Linked DNA regions of Archangium violaceum. The protein of the gene in region 1 interacts with the protein of each later gene in a pairwise test. Links are inferred from orthologs where the notes say so. Each region holds a gene or a part of one and is shown on either strand. Other genes may lie near its edges. The genes, in order: JRI60_RS22275 and JRI60_RS18475.

Region 1 (11,182 bases):
GGCGAGCTGCCGGCCGCGGTGGAGGCGTACCAGCAGGCCATGACGAGCGAGCTCGCGGCGCTGGAATCGAGTGACCCGCCAGAGCGAGCCGCGGGGATTTCGTTCTTCCACCTCGGCCGCGCGCAGCTGCTGTCGCGGGAGTTCGCCAGGGCTGAAGCCACCGCGCGGCGGGGATTGGAGCGGTTCCCGGAGCGGTGGCAGCTCCAGGACATCCTGGCGGTGGCGCTCCACAAGCAGGGGCGTACGGCGGAGGCCCTGGAGGTGTACCGTCAGGCCGCGAGTCACCTGCAAGGGATGTATCCGCCCCAGGCCGCGCGCGTCTCGAGCATCTACGGCAGCATGCTCGCGTACATCCAGCATGGCTCACCGGCGGGCGGGGTGGTGGAGGAGCCCACTTCGAGCGGGGCGCATCCGGATGGAGGATGGGCCGTGGAGCGGGTGCCCGAGCTGGACTCCCCCTTCCGGAACATCGAGCGCCGGCACCGGTTGAGCCCCGAGGAGTTCATCGCCGAGTACGCGCTCGCGAATCGTCCCGTGTTGCTCAGCGGAATCCTGGAGGACTGGCCCGCCTGGCGGAACTGGACGAAGTCCGCGCTCCTGCAACGACATGGGGACACCTGGGTCCAGGTGCGCAAGAGCAGCGACGTCACGGACGACAATTACCAGGAAGGCCGCCAGCGGCCTCGAATGCGGCTGCGTGAGTACGTCGAGCAGGTGATGGGCAAGGGGGCCTCGGGCGAGCGCGATCCGCTCTATCTCTTCGGATTGCAGGTGCTCGAGGGGATGGAGGGCGATTACCGTCACCCGCCGCATTTCGCGGGCCCGATGTTCGCCTTCGATGAGGAGCAGCGCCATTCCAGGGCGCTGTTCTACGTGGGGCCGGCCTACTCCGGAGTGAGCTTCCACCAACACACGGCGGCCTGGAACGCGTTGCTCTTTGGCTACAAGCGGTGGTTCCTGCTCCCACCGTTCCACTTCCATGGCCCCACGACGATCGCCATGCACGAGTGGGCCCGAGCCCACCGGGAGCCCTTCGCGGCGGAGCTGCACGAGTGCGTGCAAGGGCCGGGAGAGGTGCTGTTCGTGCCGCAGCACTGGTACCACGCGGTGCTCAACGTCTCGGACTGCGTGGGGATCGCGGTGGAGCTGGGTCCCAACTCGAGGCTCTTGCAGCACCAACTCGACAGTGCTGCTTCAGGGTGACTCGGTTCTTGAACCGCCCGTGTCCTACTTCGCCAGCTCGACCTTCTCCATGTACCCGGGGATATAGGCCGGCCAGCCGCGCGCCTCGACCCGGCCCTTTAGCGCCTGCAGCGCCGAGGGCTCCCCGTGGACGAGCAGTGTCTGGCGTGGCGGGGCCTCGAAGCCGTCCATCCAGCGCAGCATCTCCGTCCAGTCCGCGTGCGCGGAGAAACCGCTCACCGTGCGCAGCTCCGCCTCCACCCGCACCATCTGCCCGTGGATCTTGATCTCCTTCTCGCCGTCCAGCATGCGCCGGCCGCGCGAGCCCTCGGACTGGTAGCCCACGAAGAGCACCGTGTTGCGCGAGTCCGGCAGCCGGTGCTTCAGGTGGTGGAGGATGCGGCCCCCGGTGGCCATGCCCGAGGCGGAGATGATGATGCCCGGGCCCTCGAACTGGTTGATCCGCTGGCTCTCCTTCGGCGAGGTGATGAAGCGCGTGCGCTTCGTGGCCAGCGGTGACCCACCGCGCTCCACGATGGCGGACATGTCCAGGTCGTGCTCCTCCGCGTGCGCCAGGTAGATGGGCGTGGCGTCGCACGCCATGGGCGAGTCCACGAACACATCCAGCTCCGGGATGCGCCGCGCTCGCTCCAGGTTGCCCAGGTGGTAGAGCAGCTCCTGGGTGCGCCCGATGGAGAAGGCAGGGATGACGACCATGCCCTTGCGCTCGACGGCCCTGTTCACGGCCTCGCACAGCGCGTCCACGGGGCGAGTCTCCGCGTGCTCGCGGTCGCCGTAGGTGCTCTCCACCAGGAGCGTGGTGGCCGAGCGGACCGTCTGCGGATCCCTCAGGATGGGCGCGTGGTAGCGGCCCAGATCGCCGCTGAACACCACGCGCTGGTTCGTGCTCTCCAGGTGGAACACGCACACCGCCGAGCCCAGGATGTGGCCCGCCCGGTAGAAGGTGAGGGTGATGCCGGGGAGGATCTCCCGGGTGCGCTCGTAGCCGAAGGTCTCGAAGAGCTTCAGCGCGCGCTGTGCGTCCTCCACCGAGTAGAGGGGGAGGGCGGGGTGGTGCTTCGAGTAGCCCTCCTTGTTGGCGTAGCGGGCCTCTTCCTCCTGGAGGTGCGCCGAGTCCGGGAGGAGCAGCGCGGACAGGTCCCTGGTGCCAGACGTGCAGTAGACGGGCCCGTGGAAGCCGTCGCGCACCACGCGGGGCAGGCCGCCCGTGTGGTCGATGTGGGCGTGCGTGAGGACGATGGCGTCGAGGCTCCGGGCGGGCACGGGCAGGGAGTGCCAGTTGCGCTGGCGCAACTCCTTGCGTCCCTGGAAGAGACCGCAATCGACGAGCACCCGCTTGCCCTGGTGCTCGAGGAGGAACTTGGAGCCGGTGACGGTGCCCGCCGCACCGAGGAACTGGATGGAGGCCATGCGCGCGACTCTACCCGACCCCGCCTCATGGAGGGCACTCGTGGCGTAGTGTAGGGGTCATGAGAAGGGGGGCGTCATGGACCAGGAGTCGAGGAGTCACACCCGGCTGGGGCCACTCGAGCTCACGCTGTTCTCCGTGGGATTCGTGTTGTTGCTGCTGCTCGGAGTCCGCTTCGCGCTCAGCTTCGTGAAGTTCGGCCCCACCAGGGTCCACGAGGCGAAGGCCAACCTCAAGGCGCTCTACACCAGCCAGAGAGCCTACTTGCAGGAGAAGGACCGGTACGGCCAGCGGCTCCATGAGATCGGCTTCCTGCCGGAGCGTGGCAACCGCTTCGCGTACTTCCTCCTGTCCTCCGGTCCCATCGAGCTGCGCGATGCCACGGTGGAGACGCGCGTCAACGATGCGGTCATCGTCTGGAGCGACCGCTATCGCTTCAAGAACGCCCCCGCGCCCACCGGCTTCGCCGGGACCGGCTGTCCCCTCATTCCCGGAAAGGACGAGGCGGGCAGACCCCTGGGCGTCGGCGTCTGGGGCACCCCTCCCCACGAGGCGTTCATCGCCGTGGCCGCGGGCAACCTCGACAACGATGCCACGCTCGAGTGCTGGTCCATCGCCTCGGTGCCTCGGGTGGATGCGTATGGCAACGTCATTCCCGAGGGCCAGCCCTACCTGGAGCAGGACGACCTGCCGCAGCCGACACGGTGGGAGCGCCTCCGGAAGCTGGTGCTCGGACCGCTGGATCCGAATGGCTGAGCCGCGCCCGCTTCCCTGGGGAGGGCATGCCCTCCTATCCTCTCGACAAACGTTTCATCAGGAGGATGTGCGAGCCATGAATCGAGTGAAAAAGGCCTCGTGGTGGAGTGCGATGCTCGTCGGTGGAGTGCTGCTGGCGCTGCCGGCCGCGGCCGCTGGCAAGCAGACTCCGGATGAGTGCAAGGGCCAGTGCCTGGTGAAGGCCAACACGGCCATGAATGCATGTGTCGCGGGCTGCCCGAAGGGCGGTGAGGCCGGCAAGGTCGACGAGAAGTACGGGGCCTGTGTGAACCGCTGCGCCGAGAAGCTCCAGTCCAGCACCCAGTCCTGCGACAAGACCTGCGGGAAGTCGAAGCCCCAGGGGCACTAGCCCGGGTTACGCATGCTCCCTCTCCCTCTGGGAGAGGGCGGGGGGTGAGGGTCGTCACCCGCGGAGGGCCCTCACGCCTCGCGCGTGAAGGCCTGGTACACCCCGGCGAAGCCCACCGCGGCCAGTCCCGCGAGGAACAGCAGGGGCCCTGGCAGCAGCGCCCCGCACGCGAGCGTCCAGACCAGGCCGAGCACCACCACGGCGATGGGAACGAAGCGCAGCCAGCCCGGCCGGGCCACCTCCGGGCGCAGCGCCAGCAGGGCCAGCACCGCCAGCAGCAGCAGCTCCATCGTCTCCGCCAACGGCTTGTCCCAGCCCTTGTCGTAGGCCTGGGCGAGCAGGCTGTAGACGACGTCGTCCGACGGGCGCGGCGCGTCCACCACCTCCAGCCCCGGCGGGCCCTGGGTCGTCGGCACTGGCCCCGAATAGCTCCTCCCCGGCGTCCAGGTGAGGAACAGCGATACCAGGCACAGCACCACGCCTCCGAGCGCCACCCCGGATGTGCCGCGAATGAGCTGTCGCGGCTCGAAGAGGCGGCTGAACCCGGTCTCTCCCGCGTACACCTTGCGGTACTGGTCGTAGCCGATCAGCCCCGCGCCTCCCAGCCACAGCAGCGGCGTGAGGCCGATGCCCAGCATCCGGATCGCCAGCCCCACCGTCAGCACCGCGTACACCGCCGGTACCGCCGGGTGCAGCAGCGAGTCGGGCACCCAGTCCACCAACCCGTGCCTCGCGCCCGCCACCCGCATCTCGCGCGCTGTTACCAGCCATCCGCCCACGAACACCGCCAGCGTGCCGAGCGCTCCGACTCCCGCGAAGAAGGGCAGGATGGAGAGCACCAGCGCCACTCCCAGCAGTCCTACGCCCAGTACGGTCGGCGAGTGTCCCGGCACGTGCGCCAGCCAGATCGGTCCGTCGTACGGTGGGGCTGCGGGTCTGCCTGGATCCGTGTGCTCGTCCGCGTCGTCCGTTCGCACGCGGCGCGGGCCGGGATTCGTGTCCTCGGCCTCGTCTCGGGCGGGCACCGCCCTCGCCGTCGATGTGCTCCGCGAGCGCCCCGTCGTCTGCACCGCCGCCGTTCCAACGGACGTCCGGCGAATGCTCCCCGGCGGCGGCGTCGGCATCTTCGCCCCGCAGTTCTCGCAGTAACGCAGGGTCGGATCCTGCGCTCGCTCTCCGCACTCCTTGCACCGCATGGGTTACGGCCTCCTGCTCCCGGGCCCTCGGTGCTCCGGGTTCATGCCGCTCGGAGTGTACTGGATTCCGGGGATGACCCTCACCCCAGCCCTCTCCCAGAGGGAGAGGGGGTTTGACACCTTGGCAACCCGGGGGACTCGGTACCCTCACCCCGTCCCTCTCCCGGTGGGAGAGGGGTGGTTGTTGTTGTTACTGCTGCGCCGTCGGGGCGCTCGCGGACAGCTCCTTGATCCAGTTCGCCAACGACTGCGGATCGATCGGTCCCACGTGCTTGCCCCGGATCGTCCCCTGCGCGTCGATGAAGTACGTCTCCGGCACTCCCGCCACCCCGTAGTCCACCGCCATCTGCGACCGCGGATCCATCAGCTGCGGGAAGCTCGCCCCCATCTGCGACAGGAACTGTCTCGCGTTGTCCTCCGTGTCCTCGAAGATGACCCCCAGGAACGTCGCCTGGTTGCCGAACTCCCTCGAGCCCCACTCCAACACCGGGTGCTCCATCTTGCAGGGGCCGCACCACGACGCCCAGAAGTTGATCACCACCGGCCGGCCCTTGAGCTGCTCCAGCTTCACCAGCTGCCCGTTGTTCAGCGACCTCAGCCCGAACGCCGGCGCCGGTTTGCCCTTCAGCATGAAGGGCACCTCGTGCGGATCCCTCCCGAAGCCCTTGTTGAGCACCAGCAGCAGCCCCAGGCACAGGACGACGAAGCTCAGCGTGACGCGCCAGTTCATGCCGCACCCCGGTTCATCTCACCGCCAGTCTCGGGCGACGCTCCAGCCGCCGACGTCTCCGCCCCGGCCACCGCGCGCGCCTTCCTCGCCGGCCACAGCGCGATCAGCGTCCCCAGCACCAGCACCGGGATGCTCCACCAGATCCACCCCACCAGCGGGAAGACCCACGCGTTGAAGCTCGCCGTGCCACGCTCCTCGGAGAACGCCATCAGCGACAGGTACAGGTCTTCCTTCGCCGTCGTGCGCACCGCCGGCGTTCCCACCGGATCCGTCATGCGCTCGTAGTAGTTCATCCGCGGCGCCAGCTCGCTCACCGATCCATTCGGCGCCGTCACCTCGACCTTCGTGGCCACGAAGGTGCGGTGCGGCTCCTGCCCGCTCGCCAGTCCCAGGTACTTCACCTGGTACTCGCCCACCTTCATCGTCTGGCCCACCCGCACCGTGCCCGAGGTGTGCGTCACGTACGCCTGCGACGCTCCCACCGCCACCAGGATCATCACGATCCCCAGGTGCACGATGTAGCCGCCGAAGCGCCGCCGCGCCTTCGTCGCGCTGCCCACCAGCGCCGTGACGAAGCCCTCCTTGCGCTCGCTCATGCGCACCTTCACCGGCAGCGCCAGCTCCCGCAGGGTGATGACCGTGACGAAGCCCGCCAGTCCGAAGGTCAGCAGCGGGTAGAAGCCCCTCAGGCCTCCCAGCAGGCACGCGCCCACCACCGCCACGCCCACCCCCGCCGGAATCCAGAAGCGCTCGCGCACCGTCTTCGCATCCGAGCTGCCCCACGGCAGCATCGGGCCCACGCCCATCAGGAACAGCACCATGATGCCGCCGGGCACCGCCATCTTGTTGAAGTACGGCTCGCCCACGCTCACCCGCACCCCGCGCACCGCCTCGGAGATGAGCGGGTAGAGCGTGCCCAGCAGCACCGTGAAGGTGATCGCCACGAACACCAGGTTGTTCACCAGGATCGTCGCCTCGCGCGACACCAGCGACTTGAGCTCGCTCTCGGCCACCAGCAGGTGCCCGCGCGTGGCCAGCAGCGCGATGGACACGAACAGCAGCACCGCGATGAACACCAGGAACGTCGGGCCGATGTCCGACTGCGTGAAGCTGTGCACCGAGTTGAAGATGCCGCTTCGCGTCATGAACGTGCCCAGAATGGTCAGCACGAAGCTGCTCAACACCAGGCTCAGCGTCCACAGCTTCAGCATCTTCTTGCGCTCGTGCACCAGCGTGGAGTGCATGAACGCGGTGGACGTCAGCCACGGCAGGAAGGACGCGTTCTCCACCGGATCCCACGCCCAGTAGCCGCCCCAGCCCAACACCGCGTACGCCCACCACGAGCCCAGGATGATGCCCACCGACAGGAACAGCCACGCCACCAGCGTCCAACGGCGCAGGGGCGCCATCCACGCATCGCCCATCTCCCCGCGCAGCAGCGCGGCCACGGCGATGCCGAAGGGCACCGTCATCCCCACGTAGCCCAGGTACAGCATGGGCGGATGGATGACCATCAGGTAGTGGTTCTGCAGCAGCGCGTTGGGGCCCGGTCCGTCCGGCGGCACCGGCGACATCGCGTGGAACGGGTTGGCCGGCCCGGCGATGAGGAAGGTGAAGAACACGCCCACCGCCAGCATCGTGCCCAGCGCCAGGGACATGTAACGCGCGTGCTCGCGCCGGTGCACCAGCGCGAAGGCCAGCACGTAGCTGCCCATGATGAGGCCCCAGAAGAGGATGGAGCCCTCGAGCGCGCTCCACAGCGAGACGATCTTGAAGACCGTCGGCGTGGCCAGGCTGCCCACCTGCGCCACGTACTTCACGCTGAAGTCGTTGGTGAGCAGCGCCCACTCCATCACCAGGTTGGCGCCGAGCATGCAGGCGAAGAAGCCGTACACGCACCGCATCACCCAGGGGAAGGCCGCGTCGTCGCGGCGCATCCCGCCCACCAGGCCGACCAGCGCTCCGAAGCTCGCGAACGCGAGCCCGCCGAGCACCAGCCCGTATCCGAGCGTTCCGTTCACGGGTTCCTCACCGCCGCCGTGGTGGCTTCCTGCTTCTGCATCTCCTCGAACATCTTCTTCACGTCGTCATCCGTCTTCGGCGCCCGGTACTCGTTGGAGTGGTTCACCATGAGCCGGCTGCCCTCGAAGACCCGCGACTTGTCGAAGGTGCCCTCCACCACCACGCCGATGCGCTCGCGGAACATCTGCGGCGGCACCTCGGTGGTGCGCACCATCACGTGCGCCGCGTCGGGCTGCTCGCTGTCCATCACCTCGAAGTTCAAGGTGGTGTGCTGCTCGTTCCACTGGATGCTGCCCGGCTTCACCTGGCCACCCAGGCGGATGGTGGGGCCGTAGGCCTTCTCGCCCTGGGCCAGCATCTCCGAGGGCCGCCAGTAGTAGACGAGGTTCTCACCGATGTTGCCGAAGGCCACCAGGGCCAGGCCCGCTCCGGCCACCAGCAGGGCCACCACGGCGATGAGGCGGTTGCGGTTCTGCTGAGTCATGGCTCACTCCTTCGCGTCATTGGCGGCCTTGCCGGGCCGGCGCAGCCAGAGGGACAGGGCATACAGCGAAAGCGACGCCCAGGCGATGCCGTAGGCGGACCAGATGTACTCCCAGCCACCCTGGATGCGACCCATGCCCACCTGGGCGAGCAGCGTGTACGTGTGCAGTGCCGTGGTCATGTCAGGCGACCTCCGAAGCGCGGTTGTCCCGCGAGGCCGGCGCGTCCGTGGGGAGCGCCTCGGGCAGCGCCACCTCCGCCTCACGCGTGGCGAGCGCCACCCGGTAGCGGTGCAGCAGGAAGAGGGTGAGGATCATCAGCGAGGCCCAGGCGTTGACGCGCAGCGACAGCACCATGTCCGGGTCCACCGTCTTCGGCGTCGACTGCACCTGGTGCAGGCTGCGCCACCACTTCACCGAGAACCACACGATGGGCAGGTTCACGAACGAGATGATGCCCACCACCGAGCTCCACACCGCCCGCTTCTCGGGGTCTTCCACGAAGCGGCGCAGCGCCATGTAGGCCACGTACGTCACCAGCATGATCGCCATGGCGGTGAGCCGCGGATCCCAGTCCCAGTACGTGCCCCACGTCGGCTTGCCCCAGATGGCGCCCAGCACCAGTCCGTAGCTGCCGAAGAGCAGCCCCACCTCGCCGGAGGCCTCCGCCAGCGCGTCCGTCTTCCAGCTCGACTTGAAGAGGTAGGCCACGCACAGGCCGAAGTTCAGCACCAGCGCCAGCATCGCCATCCACATGGCCGGCACGTGCACGTAGATGATGCGGTAGACGTGGCCCATCTCCCGGTCCTCTGGCGTCCACACCAGTCCCAGGTACGTGCCCACCGCCAGCAGCGCCAGCGTCGCCACCGTCATGCCGGCCAGCACCGGACGCGCGTTGAAGCGCGAGCCCGGAGGCGCCCACTTGCGGCCCAGCCATACTCCCAGACCGACCGTCGTCAGCGCCGCCGCCGCCGAGCCCGTCTGCAGCACCGTGTTCATCACACCGCTCATGACCTCAATCCTCGATGACCCGGGGGAACAGGAGGAATCCCAACCCCCAATAAATCAGATTGAACCCGAAGAGCAGCCCGAACCATGAGCCGAGCTGATTCATCGGGTCACCCTGCAACACGAGCGATGTCGCCTTCGCGGCGGCGAGCAGCGCTGGAATGATGAGCGGGAACAGCAACAGCGGGAGCAGCACATCTCTTGCCCGCGCATTGCTCGCGATGGCCGAGTACACCGTGCCCGGCGCGCTGATGGCCATGCAGCCGAGCACCAGGGTGGTAGCGAAAGGTCCCACCCCCATGGCCACCTGTACCCCGTAGAGGGCCACCATCACCGGAATCAGCAGGGCGCCCAGGGCGATGAGCAGCAGCGCGTTGCCCACCGCCTTCGACAGGAAGATGGCGCGCGCGTCCGCCGGGGCCAGCCGCAGCCCGTCCAGGGTGAGGTTCTCCTGCTCCACCCGGAAGGACTCGCCCAGCGCGAGCACGCTGGCGAACAGCAGCGCCAGCCACAGGTAGCCGCCCGCGTTGCGCGCCAGCACCTTGCTGTCCGGCCCCACCGCGAAGGAGAAGAGCAGCAGCGTGGCCAGCGCGAAGAAGATGAGCGCGTTGAGCCGCGCGCGGGTCCGCCATTCGATCAGCAGATCCTTGGCCAGCAGCACCCCCACCGTCTTCAGCAGGGAGATGGGTCGCACGCGCTTCATGCCGCCACCGCCCGGCCCTCTTGCAGGTGCAGGCGCTCCTCGCACAGGGCCATGCCCTGCTCGATGAGGTGCGTGGCCAGTACCACGGTGACGCCCGAGTCCTTCAGCTCGCCGATGATCTTCTCCATGTCCTGGATGCCCGAGGGGTCCAACTCACCGAAGGGCTCGTCCAGCAGCGCCAGGGCGGGGGACTTCATCAGCAGCCGGGCGATGGCCAGGCGCTTGCGCATGCCCGCGGAGAACTGGCGCACCGGACTGTCCGAGCGCTTCGTCAGCCCCACCTTCGTGAGCAGCTCGCCGGCCACGTCCGAGGGCCCGTCCATGCCGAGCAGCCTCGCCAGCACCACCAGGTTCTGGTGGGCGGTGAGGTCCTCGTAGAGGAAGCTCGCGTGTGACAGGAGCGCCACCTCGCGCCGCACGGTCTCCCGGTCCTGCACGCAGTCCTTGCCCCGCACCTCCACGCGGCCGTGGGTGGGGGAGAGCGCGGTGGCCACCAGCCGCAACAGCGTCGTCTTTCCGGAGCCGTTGTGCCCCGTGAGCAGCAGGGAGCGGCCCTGGGGCAGGGTGTAGCTGAGGCGCGCGAGTGCCCAGCGACGTCCATATCGCTTGCTGACATCGTGAAGGGCCAGCGCGGGGGGCGCTACGGAGGGAGCTTCCATCGGCGGGACCGTTCGTAACTGGAAACTCCCCCGCACTCCAGCGAAAGCAGGCCCGGCAGCCTGGCCAGGAACCTGGAGACGGGGCCCCGGGACGAGACCCGAGCCCCCAGGCGGGGTCATGGCCGCCCGAGGCTCGGCCGGAGGGCCCCGACGCGGAGGGTCGAGCCGTGGCCCGGGGAGGGAAATCCAACGGTACGATCTGGGGTCTTCCGGTGCGATCCGCGCGAGGCGTCAGAGGAACCCATTTTCAATCCCTGGGCCACACCGATGACCCTCACAGGGTGTCCGCGGGTTCGTGATGGGCGCGAATGGGGCTCTTGTCCTCCGCGAAACGGAAGATCTTTCACCCGCTGACACCCGACTTGCACCGGCCCTTGCGCGTGCACGTAGTGAATGGGCACGGAGTTACCGTCAACAGTGGCTCGATCTTCCAGGCAGGTCCTCGCTGTGCGGCTGGCATCGCGTGTGCAGACTCCTGGCGCGGAGAATGGGCGGCGGCGTCATCTGGGAGGAAGCAGCGATGGACATGCGGGGAATGGTGCGGCGGGCGATGAAAACAGCGGCGGCGGGTGTGTTCCACCACACCGGGCTGCGCAAGGCCATGGCGGCCTGGAGACGGCACCAGTCGGGTGGGCGCCGCATCCT
Region 2 (10,989 bases), 980 kb from region 1 along the record:
CTGGGTCATCTGCATGCACGTCTTCCTGCCGCTGCTCAAACCGGCGCTGGTGACGACGGGCCTGCTGGCCTTCATCGCCGCGTGGAACGAGTTCCTCTTCGCCCTCACCTTCACCCTGTCGCAGGAGGCCCGGACCGTGCCCGTGGCCATCGCCCTGATGAGCGGGGCCAGCCAGTACGAGCTACCCTGGGGCCTCATCATGGCCGCCTCCGTCATCGTGACGGTTCCACTCATCGTCCTGGTGCTCATCTTCCAGCGGCGCATCGTCTCCGGCCTCACCGCTGGCGCCGTCAAGGGTTGAGCATCCAGGCAGGTACTCCGCACTCGCACCCAGTATGCCGGCGGTATCTCGTTGAGATACCGTCCGGCCCCAGACCTCACGTCCCCCACGAACGAGGCCCATGCGCACCTCATTGTCGACGCTCATCCTGGCTCTCGGCCTCATGGCCGCCACCACCGCGGTGGCGGCCCCTCCCCCCGCCGAGCCCCTCCCCTCCCGTGAGGAGCGGCTCGCCCACCTGGGCCGCCTGTGGGGCCAGGTGCGATACCGTCACCCATACCTCGCCTACAAGGACATCGACTGGGACGCGGCCCTGGTGGCCGCCATCCCCAAGGTGGAGGCCGCGAAGGATCGCGCGGCCTACGCCGCGGCCGTGCAGGACCTGTTGGAGGAGCTGCGCGACCCCGCCACGCGCATCCTCCGCCCCGACGAGCAGCAGGAGGGCGTGAAGGGCCCGACCGCTCCGGTCCGCGAGCTGCGCAGCTGGGAGGCCAAGGACGTGCTCGTCCTGGACCTGCGCGCCAGCCGGGGCCGCAACATCCAGGAGCTGCGCCCGGACATCTCCAAGGCCAAGGCCGTCATCGTCGATCTGCGCGCCCGCGGGCTGATGCCCGACGCCCAGGGGGCCATGTCCCAGGCGCTCGGCGACCTGCTGCCCTTCCTGCTGAGCCAGGAGCTCGAGGTCCCCGGACAGCGCTCGGTGTTCCACTCGGGCTACCGCGCGCAGACCCGGTCCACCAGCGGCTACACCACCTCGTTCCTCTCCACCGCGGGCGAGCGCGTGTCCCCCAGGGGCGATGGCAAGGCGCGCCCCGTCATCTTCCTGCTGGATGACCAGTCGAACCTGGATCCCCGCGCCCTCACCATGAAGGCCCTGGGGCTGGCGCAGATCGTCACCGAGGGCCGCCTGGACGACGGCGCGGTGGTGGAGAAGACGCAGGTGGAGCTGGGCGCCGGACTGACGGCGTCCGTGCGGCTCAGCGAGCTCGGCATCCCCATGCGCGCGGACGCCGTGCTGCCCAAGCGCGCCCGCTCCGACAAGGACGAGACCCTCCAGAAGGCGCTCGAGCTGGCGAAGAAGCCGGCGAAGAAGGGCAAGGCGCGCGACCTGGAGCTGCTGCCCCCGGCCCGGTGGCAGGCGGACCGGCAGTACGAGGACATGCTCCACCCCAGCCGCGAATACCGCCTGCTCGCGCTCTTCCGCGCCTGGAACGTCATCCACTTCTTCTACCCGTACAAGCACCTGCTGGACCGGGACTGGGACGAGGCGCTGACCACGTTCCTGCCCCGGTTCGAGAAGGCCAACGGCGCGGCGGAGTACGCGCTCGCGGTGGCGGAGCTGAGCAGGCTCGTCCAGGACGGGCACACCACCCTGCGCGGCCACCCGGAGCTGGACAAGCGGGGCATCTCCGGCACGCGCGCGCCCTTCGAGCTGATGGAGCTCAACGGCCAGCCCGTGGTGATGGAGGTGTGGGACGCGGAGGCCGCCCCGGGAATCATGCGGGGCCAGGTCATCGAGACGCTCGACGGCAAGCCCCTCGCGGAACGCATCAAGGCGCTGGAGCCCTATGTGACGGCCTCGAGCCCCGCGCACCTGCGGCACCGCCTGCTGGAGCGGGCGCTGGCGGGCCCCGAGGGCTCCCAGGCCACGGTGGGCGTGCGCGACTCCAGCGGACAGGTCAAGCAGGTGCGCTTCACCCGGAGCCTGAAGTCGCTCCAGAAGCCCCGGAAGGGCGAGCCCTATCGGCTGCTGGGGGACATCGCCTACGTGGACATGACGCGCCTGCAGGCCTCGCAGGTGGCGACCCTCTTCGACAAGGTGAAGAACACCCGGGCCCTCGTGCTCGACATGCGCGGCGCTCCGAACGGGGCGGCCTCGAGCGTCGTGCCGTACCTCAACACGCGCAAGGCGCGCTACGGAGCGGTGTTCGAGCGCAACCTCGTCTCGGCGGACGAGACCGCTGGCCGCTACAAGTTCCTCCAGGAGCTGCCCAGGGCTCGCGTGCCCGTGTACCGCGGCAAGACGGTGATGCTCGTGGACGAGCGGACGAGCGGCGAGGCCGAGCACCTGGGCCTGCTCCTCGAGGCGGCCAATGGCACCACGATGATCGGCAGCCCCAGCGCGGGCACGAACGGGGAGCTCACGGACCTGGTGCTCCCCGGCGGCGTCACGATGACCTTCACCGGCCACGACGTGCGGCACCTGGATGGACGCCAGTTGCAGCGGGTGGGTCTGCGGCCCCAGGTCTTCGCGAGGCCGACCCTCACCAGCATCAAGGCCGGCAAGGACGAGGTGCTGGAGCGGGCGCTCGATTACCTCGGGGGCGCGGGCGCGTCGGGCATGGCGGTGGCCCGCGACACCCCGTAGCGGCCCTGACCGGCTCCCGGCGGGTGGCACTCGACACCCCCGCCGGACTTCCCACCGGGAAGGCCCGGGCGCTGATAGCTTCGCGCCCCCAACCCTTCCCGGAGAGAGACATGCCGACCCTCATCCCCGCCCCCACGCGCGTCACCGCCGCGGGCAACAAGCCCAAGCTCATCGACGAGTACGTGGGACGGGTGAACACGAAGCACTCCGAGCTCAGCGTCGCCCACATGCGCAGCCCCGGCGGGTGGCTGGAGCCCGGACAGACGCCCGAGTTCCGTGAAATCACCGTGGTCATCAAGGGTGTGCTGCGCGTGGAGCACAAGGGCGGCCACCTGGACGTGCGCGCGGGCCAGGCCGTGGTGACCGAGCCCGGCGAGTGGGTCCGCTACAGCACCCCCGAGGCCGACGGCGCCGAGTACATCGCCATCTGCCTGCCCGCCTTCTCGCCCGACACCGTCCACCGCGACGCGTAGCCGCTCACCCCGCCGCGTCCAGTTCCTCCGGCGCGATCTTGACCGAGGCATTCAGCTGCATGTCCTCGTATCCCTCGAACTGAAGGGTCAACGTGCAAAGGGCCGTCAGGTGCGTCCTGAAGGTGGGGGGGATGTCCCGGGGGATGGGGAGCTCCACGTCGAACTGGTGCCACCCCCGGGTGAGCTGCGCCGGCAGCTGAACGGGCACCGGCCCCATGGAACGAACCTTCCGGACCTCTTCGTGGGCGAAGAGCTCGATCCGGCCCCCGCGCACGGTGAAGGTCTTCGTGAGCTCCAGGAAGACCCGCAGCCGCGCGGTCGCGCCGAGCGGGAAGCTCTCGGCCAGGGGAATCAGGGAGGCCGCCTTGAACTTCGACACCGTCCGCGCCTTGCCGAAGAACAGGAAGTTGAGGCCCACGCCCGCGGCGATCAGGACGAGGCAGAAGATGATTCCCACCGCCCGTTCGCCAGACGAGAGCCCCGAGCCCAGACCGAACAACCCGCTCACGCCCGGACAGATGCAGAACAGCACGGGGACGAGCAGGCATCCCCAGGTGCTGGCGGCCACCATGGAGGAGCCGCGAGGTGCGCGCGGGGTGATCCACTGCGGTTGACGCGTCGTCCGGCCCGGCGCGAGTTGGAGGGGCCGGCTCCACCGCATCAACTCCGTGCCAGTAATCCCATGCAGGGAGGCCCTCAGCTCCCAGGAGATCCGCACGTCCTTGCCCTGGTAGCTTGGAGGTACATCCCGCGGCAGGTTCAGGTCGAAGGGGATTCGCAGCTCTCCCCGGAGCGGCCGGTCCCTGATGAACTCCGAGCCAGGGAGCTCCTCACGGCGCGGCCCCTCATCGTCGTACTCCAGCATCCCCCGGACGCGGATCTCCACGCGGGTGACCCGCTCCAGCCCGGCGGTTCCCGCCTGGAGGACCAACTCACCCCGAAGCGTCTCTCCCGACCGGGGAGTCGTGTGGAGTTGGAGGGGTTCGAGGTCGCTCATGGGCGGGGCACCACCACCGCTAGTCGACCTTCTTCATCTGCACGACGAAGGAGCGCGGATCCAGGAAGCCCGTCACCCTCGGGTCGCGCAGCAGCTCCCCGTTGGACGAGATGAAGGCCACCGTGGGCAGCCCCTCCACCCCGAAGCGCTCCATCAGCGCGTCCAGCGCGTCATCGCTCTGGGTGGCGTCCACCTTCACGTTGATGAAGCGGCCCGACTCCTCGATGACCTCGAGGGCCGGGTACGTCTCCCGGTCCAGCTCCTTGCAGGCCGCGCACCACTCCGCGAAGAAGTCGATCATCACCGGCCGGCCCTCGCTCTTCGCGCGGGCCAGCACCTGCTCGAAGGACTCGGACGAGAAGCCACTGCCCTTGGCGGGCAGCACCGAGTGCCACGCGAAGGTGGGCGCCTTGGGCGGCTCCACCCAGCCGAGCGACACCCAGAGCATCCCCGCCGACTTCGAGTCCATGGCGCCGCCGCGCAGCACCAGGGCCGCCACCACCAGCGCCACGCCGACCCCCTTGAGGGCGAAGTCCCGCGCCCCCTCCTTGAAGGACAGGTGGATGGCCCCCAGCAGCACGCCCAGCACCGCCAGCACCGAGGCGATGGCCGTCCCGGGGTGACGGCCGAGCTGCTCGGAGAGGCCCTTCACCGCCCCGCCCAGCGCCGGGAAACCGTCCTTCAGGTAGGAGATGGCGAGCGCCACCAGCACGATGCCCAGCACGCTCTTCACCCACTCCATCCACACGCCGCCCCGAGGCAGGCGCACGGTGAAGACGCCGATGAGGAAGAAGGGCACGCCGATGCCGAGCGCGTAGACGAAGAGCAGCGCCGCGCCGAGCACCGTGCTCTGCGACTTCGCCACGAAGGCCAGCAGGCCCGTGAGCACTGGCCCGGTGCACGGCGCCGCGAGGAAGCCGGACACGCTGCCCATGAGGAAGGCGCCCGTGATGCCCGAGCCTCCCACCGAGTTGAGCCGCTGCTGCAGTCCCTGGGGGAGCGCCAGCTCGAAGGCGCCGAACATGGAGGTGGCCAGCAGCAGGAGGAACACCGCCAGGCCCGTCACCACCACGGGACTGCCGAGCATCGACCCGAAGGCCTGCCCCGTCTTCGCCGCCAGCACGCCCAGCCCGCTGAACACCACGCCCATGCCGACGATGTACGAGCTGGTCAGCACGAGCGCCTTGCCACGCCCCTCGGCCTTGCGGGCCCCGAAGACGGACACGGTGATGGGGATGAGCGGGTAGACACAGGGCGTCATCGCGGTGAGCAGTCCACCGGCGAACACCACGGCCGCGCCGAGCGCGAAGCTCCCGGCCTCCAGGAAACGCGCCGCGTCCAGCCCCGTGCTGGGACCCGTCGGCAGGAGCCAGGGCACGACCGCCACGGCCAGCCCGAATACCGCCGCGATGACTCCGACCCTCTTCTTCGCGTCCATGTCGCTCCTCTTGCCCTCCGGGGTCCCCTTTATACGCGCCAACGTCCGGCCGTGACACCGGAGGTCGCCCCAGGACGCGAGCAGGTAACGAAGTCCCGCCTGGCATGCCAGCCCTCGCCCACCCCTCCCCCCCTATACCTGGGGTGAGACGGACTGGGAGTGTGACGTCCTCTGCCGCAGGGGCAGCAGGAGCGCCAGGAAGGCCACCGAGAGCACCGTGCCCAGCAGGAACACGTCCGAGTAGCTCCAACCCGCCCGGGTGGCCAGCAGGCCCGCGAGGGGCCCTCCTGGCGCCTTGCCCATCACCTCCACGCTGGCCAGCAGCGTGTAGTGCGTGGCCCCGATGCGCCGGTCCACCCGCGACATCATGAACGCGAACAGCGCCGTGGTGAGCACCCCCCCGAAGAAGTGCTCCGCCACGGTGACGGCGATGACGCCCGGCGGCGTGGGCCCATGGACCGCCAGCCACCACTCGCCGCCCAGGGGGAACACGCGCAGGAACGAGGCGAGGGCGAGCGCCCCCAGCAACGGCATCCGGGTGGCGAGCCACCCTCCCGCGAAGGAGCCGAGCAGCGAGGCCACCAGGCCCCACGTCCCCACCCACTGGCCGATCTGCGCGGGCGTGAAGTGCATGTCGACGAGGAAGGGCTTGAAGAGCACGTCCACCATCGTCTCGCCCAGCTTGTAGGTGCCGATGAAGAGCAGCATCCACCCCGTGCCGGGCAGGCGCAGCGCGGCGAGGAGCCGCTCCTTCACGTCGTGCCAGGAGAGCCGCTCGCCGGCCGTGCCTTCCTCGGAGCGCCGGGGCTCGCGCGCCACGGCCGCCACCGCCAGCACCAGCAGCGACAGGAGCGACATCGCCAGGAAGAGGCCCCGCCAGCCGATGAGCTCGCTCATCCAGACGAGCAGCCCGCCTCCGGTGAGCATCCCCGCCTTGTAGCCCACCACCTGGGCCGTGTTGCCCCACCCCAGCTCGTGCGGCTCCAGCAGGTCCACCGCGAACCCATCCACCGCGATGTCCTGCGTGGCGGCGAAGAGGTTCATCAGGAAGACGAGCCCCAGCAGCACCGTCAGCGCGCCCGGCACCGGGACGAACGCCGCCGCCGCGCAGGCGGCCGCCATCCCGGCCTGCATGGGCAATATCCACGACTTGCGCCGGCCGATGCGCTCCGAGCCATAGCGGTCCACCAGGGGAGCCCACAGCGCCTTGCCCATCCACGGGAGCGACAGGAGCCCGATGCTGCTGATGACCATCAGCGACACGCCCTGGGTGCGCAGGTACACGGCCAGCGCGGTGGTCTGGAAGCCGTAGGGCAGCCCCTGAACGAAGTACAGCGCGCTGAGCAGCCCCAGCTTCCGGTACGAGGTTCTCTTCACACCTCGAACCCTAACGGAGAACCGCCCCGCGCGCTCGGAGGCGACGCCAGGAGACGTCGCCCCCCGCGTCCCTCACTCAGTAACCCCGGAGGACGGTGAGCCCCGCGTTGGTGAGGACGTAGAGCATCGCCGGGGTGCCATTGGGGTCATAGATGAGCCGGCGCACATCCCCGCCCGGCACGTCCGTCACGCGCGTGAGGTTCTTGTTCGCGTCCAGCCGCCACAGGCCGGCGTTCTCGGTGCCGATGAAGAGCGAGCCATCATCCGTGGCCGCAAGCGACTGGATGGCGTCGGTGGGCAGGCCCGCGATCTTCTTGCCCTTCTGGAAGGGATTGCCGCGCGAGATGATGGACATCTCCCACAGGCCGTAATCCTTGCTGCCCAGGTAGTAGCTGCCATCCTTCGTCTGCTCGAAGGCGCGCCAGCTGTCGAACGTCTCCAGGGAGTTGACCTCGGGGAGGTACGAGGACTCCACCTTCATCGGGTTGAGCTCCTTGGGGCTCATCCAATCCCAGACGCCGAGGTCCGCGTTGGGCGTGACGATGCCGAAGGTCCACTCGTTGGCGATGAGCACGTCACCGCTCTGGGAGATGCCCAGACCATAGGTGTAACCGGCGCGCTGGGTGGTGCCCTCCCACCACACCGGGTGGCGGTGGCTGTTGTAGTAGAGCCCCTTGATGCGCGACACGCCGTGGTTGGTGCCGACGTACACCTCGCCCTTGTCCCGGCCGCGCATCACCCTCACGCAGCTGAGCACCGCGCGATCCTCGTCGTACGTCCAGTTGTTCGAGTTGCGCAGGCCGACGTTGGTCGGCGGGTTCCAGGTGAGGCTCCCGTCGTTCTTCTCCTTGTCCCGCCGGAACGAACGGAAGAGGTGCTCCTCCATGACGATGTTGCCATCCGGAGTGAGCTTCACCACGTCCACATCCCCCTCGCCGTAGGAGGGATCCTCGTAGGACAGGCGATGGGGATCATCGAGCTCGTCGGCGTAGTAGCCCACGTAGGCGCGGCCGGCGCTGCCGCCGCAGATGACCCTGGAGGAGAAGCCCCTGCCGGCCTGACCGAGGTTCGTCACCCAGATGGGCTGGCTGTCTCCGGGACGCAGCACGCCAATCTGGTTGCCGTTGAGCAGCCAGATGTTGAAGCCCTCATCCACGGCCACGTCGCGAGGCCGGCCCACGCCGAAGCGCTGGGTGAAGTTGACCGAGGCCTCCCGGGGCCACGGGTCCGGGACCGACTGCACGGGACCGGAGCCGCCATCCGGCGGAGTGCCCCCATCGGGAGGAGGCGGTGGGCCTCCCGCATCGGGCGGTGGCGTGACGTCTCCACCATCCTTGGGCGGAGTCGACGAGCCCGAATCGGGAGGCGTGCCGTCAATGGGCGCCGGCACATCCTCCTGCGCCGGACGCGTCGGCGCCTCCGTCGAGTCACCGCACGCCCATGCCCCTGCCACCAACGCCGCCACACCACACGCCCCAAGCAGTCTACGAATCACCGTCTTGTGCCCCCTTGCCGCGAGGCACGGGAGCAAACCGCGTACCGGGCCAGATGACGGGCAGTGAACGGCCTGAGGGCTCGAGTTTGGGAACCGGCGTTCCCACACAAGCCCCACACCATGCCCCCCAGTCGGACCCGGGCGCCCCACTGCATCCCGGCGAGGCCCTCGGGAACCCAGGGCAGGCAGGCGGGGCCGGGCCTCGGACGAGGAACGGCCCAGGGGGCGGGTGCCGGCTCCTCAGGGCCCGGCGGGAGCCGCCACGGGAGCGGGCTCCTCGGCGGGATCCTCGACGAGGCCCCCCCGGTCCACTCCGAGCGCCCTGAGGAATGGCAGCAGGCTGCTGCGCTCGTCCGTCCACCGCTTGCTCGGGGCCTCGGAGTAGGCCAGCCGCCGCACCCGCTCGCCCTCGCGCGAGAAGGTGTCCCCCCGGGTGAAGCGCCCCTCCTTGTCCATCAGCACCCAGGAGCTGCCGCGCGCGTCCCCGTTCGTCTCCGTCGCCACCAGCGTGGCATGCAGGCCGGAGAACCACGCGTGCGCCACGGCGACGGGTAGCAGGTCCAGGTGCACGTTGCTGATGTGCAACGCCAGCACCCCCCCGGGCGCCAGGTGCCGCCGGTAGACGTCCACCGCCTCCTCGGTGAGCAGGTGCACCGGGATGGAGTCCGAGCTGAAGACATCCACCGCGAGCACGTCGAAGCCCTGCGGCTGGCCGCGCGCCAGCTCCTGCTCGAGCAGGATGCGCGCGTCCCCCTCCACCACTTCGACCCGGGCCGGAGTGTCGCTCAGATAGGAGAAGTAGCCGCCCAGGCCCCGCGCCAGGGAGATGATCTGCGGGTCGATCTCATAGAAGCGCAGCGTGTCCCCGGAGCGCCCCAGCGCGGCCGTCGTCCCCACGCCCAACCCCAGCACCCCTACGCGCAGCGAGGCTGGCAGCCCTGCCGCCTCCTTGAGCCGCCGCTGCTCGGTGAGGGCCAGCCCCAGCCCGCTCTCGGGCGTGTAATAGGCCGTGGGCCGCATGCGCCGCTCCGGCCGCGTGTACTGGAAGCCGTGGACGATGTCTCCGTGCCGCAGCACGAACGCATGCTCCTCGTCCTCCCGGCTCAGCGGCTCCGTCACCTGCACCACGCCGAAGAAGCCGCGCCACGACTCGACCACGCGGCGCTCGTCCGACACCGCCATGCCGAGACCGCCGGCCACGAGCAGGAGCAACAGGGCCGGCACATACCGGAGCGAGGCCCGGACGATCGTCTCGTCCGGGGCGCGCCGCAGGAGGATGAGCGCCGCCATGAAGCAGCAGAGGCCCAGGGTGAGGGGGTACTCCAGATAGAGGCTGAAGACGCGCGGGGCCACCAGGTGGACGAGGGCCGCGCCGAGCACGCCGCCCGCGGACACCCAGAGGTAGAAGGCGCCGAGGTGACGCGGCGCGGGCCGCAGCCGGTACAGCTCCCCGTGGCACAGCAGGGCCCCGGAGAAGAGCGCCGTGGAGTGGACGAGCAGTTGCACGAACAGGGGCACGTGCGCGCCCTCGTAGGTGATGCGCGTCACCCCGCCCACCGCCAGCAACAGCAGCAGCGCGGTGAGGGGGCGCGAGTAGAGGGCCTCGCGCTCGAAGGCGATGATGAAGGTGACGAGATACAGGGCCAGCGGCAGCACCCAGACGAAGGGCCCGGCCGACACGTCCTGCGAGAGCTGGTTCGTCGTGGCCAGCAGCAGCACCGAGGCACACGCACTCAATCCCAGCCAGCCCAGGGTGCGCGCCACGCCCGGAGACTCCGCCTTCCCCTCCTCCACCGGGCCCACCCGCGCTGGCGCCGCCTCGTGACGCAGCACGCCCAGGGCGCACGCCGCGCTGCCGGCGGCGAAGAGGAGGAAGCCCGCCCCCCACACCCAGGCCTGCACCCCTCGGCCCAGCCAGGGCTCGACGAGCACCGGGTAGGCCAGCAGGGACAGCAACGAGGCGGTATTGGAGAGGGCATAGAGCCGGTAGGGCGAGGCACCCGGCCGCATGAGGCTGAACCAGCTCTGCAACAGAGGCGCGGAGGTGGACAGCGTGAAGAAGGGCAACCCCAGCGTGGCCGCGAGCATGGCCAGCAGCCGCGTGGTGGAGATGCCGTCCGCCGCCGGGCGCCACTCGGGCCCGGGCGCCACGGGCGAGCCCACCAGCAGCGCGCGTCCGAGCAGCACCACCACCGTCAGCCCCAGCAGCGCCAGGTGCACCCGCGCCTGCCGCTTCGGGGACAGCCAGCGGACACTGGCGTACGAGTAGGCATACCCCCCCAGGAGCATCGCCTGGAAGAAGAGCATGCACGTCGTCCACACCGCTGGCGTGCCGCCAAACCAGGGCAGCGAGTACTTCCCCGCCAGCGGCTGCACGCCGAAGAGGAGGAAGGCGCTGAGAAAGAGGGTCACGGCGTAGCGGAGCATGGGCATCGTCTCGAGCTCTTCTCTCGGGCTGAAGGGGGGAGCATATCCGCGGTGGGCCGAAGAAGCGCCTCCCCCCTCACGGAGACTCCTCCATGGGGAGGATCCACCGCTTGGGAAGGAAGCCGTCCGACTCG

The links.
Region 2: the proteins of JRI60_RS22275 (region 1) and JRI60_RS18475 interact in binary tests that used the Escherichia coli proteins (3 or more experiments, as listed by UniProt). The link is inferred for Archangium violaceum from one-to-one orthologs.

Annotation. Positions count from the first base shown.
Region 1 is NZ_CP069396.1:5,437,115-5,448,296, forward strand. Bases 3,894-6,893 are described here. They hold JRI60_RS22275 (TlpA family protein disulfide reductase), read right to left. Parts: upstream 5,664-6,893; coding sequence 5,124-5,663; downstream 3,894-5,123. Other genes in these bases: JRI60_RS22270 (zinc ribbon domain-containing protein), read right to left, coding at 3,894-4,933; JRI60_RS22280 (heme lyase CcmF/NrfE family subunit), read right to left, coding at 5,660-6,893. Outside these bases: JRI60_RS22250 (cupin-like domain-containing protein), read left to right, coding at 1-1,203; JRI60_RS22255 (MBL fold metallo-hydrolase), read right to left, coding at 1,228-2,613; JRI60_RS22260 (hypothetical protein), read left to right, coding at 2,690-3,367; JRI60_RS22265 (hypothetical protein), read left to right, coding at 3,444-3,737; more of JRI60_RS22270, read right to left, coding at 3,809-3,893; more of JRI60_RS22280, read right to left, coding at 6,894-7,684; JRI60_RS22285 (cytochrome c maturation protein CcmE), read right to left, coding at 7,681-8,169; JRI60_RS22290 (hypothetical protein), read right to left, coding at 8,173-8,349; cytochrome c biogenesis protein CcsA, read right to left, coding at 8,351-9,040; JRI60_RS22300 (heme exporter protein CcmB), read right to left, coding at 9,183-9,878; heme ABC exporter ATP-binding protein CcmA, read right to left, coding at 9,875-10,537; JRI60_RS22310 (polysaccharide deacetylase family protein), read left to right, coding at 11,139-11,182. UniProt on the Escherichia coli protein: Involved in disulfide bond formation. Catalyzes a late, reductive step in the assembly of periplasmic c-type cytochromes, probably the reduction of disulfide bonds of the apocytochrome c to allow covalent linkage with the heme.
Region 2 is NZ_CP069396.1:4,458,754-4,469,742, reverse strand. Bases 3,348-6,154 are described here. They hold JRI60_RS18475 (protein-disulfide reductase DsbD family protein), read right to left. Parts: upstream 5,557-6,154; coding sequence 4,138-5,556; downstream 3,348-4,137. Other genes in these bases: JRI60_RS18470 (MFS transporter), read right to left, coding at 5,689-6,154; JRI60_RS18480 (hypothetical protein), read right to left, coding at 3,348-4,118. In the rest of the region: JRI60_RS18495 (carbohydrate ABC transporter permease), read left to right, coding at 1-301; JRI60_RS53430 (S41 family peptidase), read left to right, coding at 402-2,648; JRI60_RS18485 (cupin domain-containing protein), read left to right, coding at 2,759-3,121; more of JRI60_RS18480, read right to left, coding at 3,126-3,347; more of JRI60_RS18470, read right to left, coding at 6,155-6,933; JRI60_RS18465 (hypothetical protein), read right to left, coding at 7,010-8,323; JRI60_RS18460 (spermidine synthase), read right to left, coding at 8,669-10,861; JRI60_RS18455 (HTTM domain-containing protein), read right to left, coding at 10,932-10,989. UniProt on the Escherichia coli protein: Required to facilitate the formation of correct disulfide bonds in some periplasmic proteins and for the assembly of the periplasmic c-type cytochromes.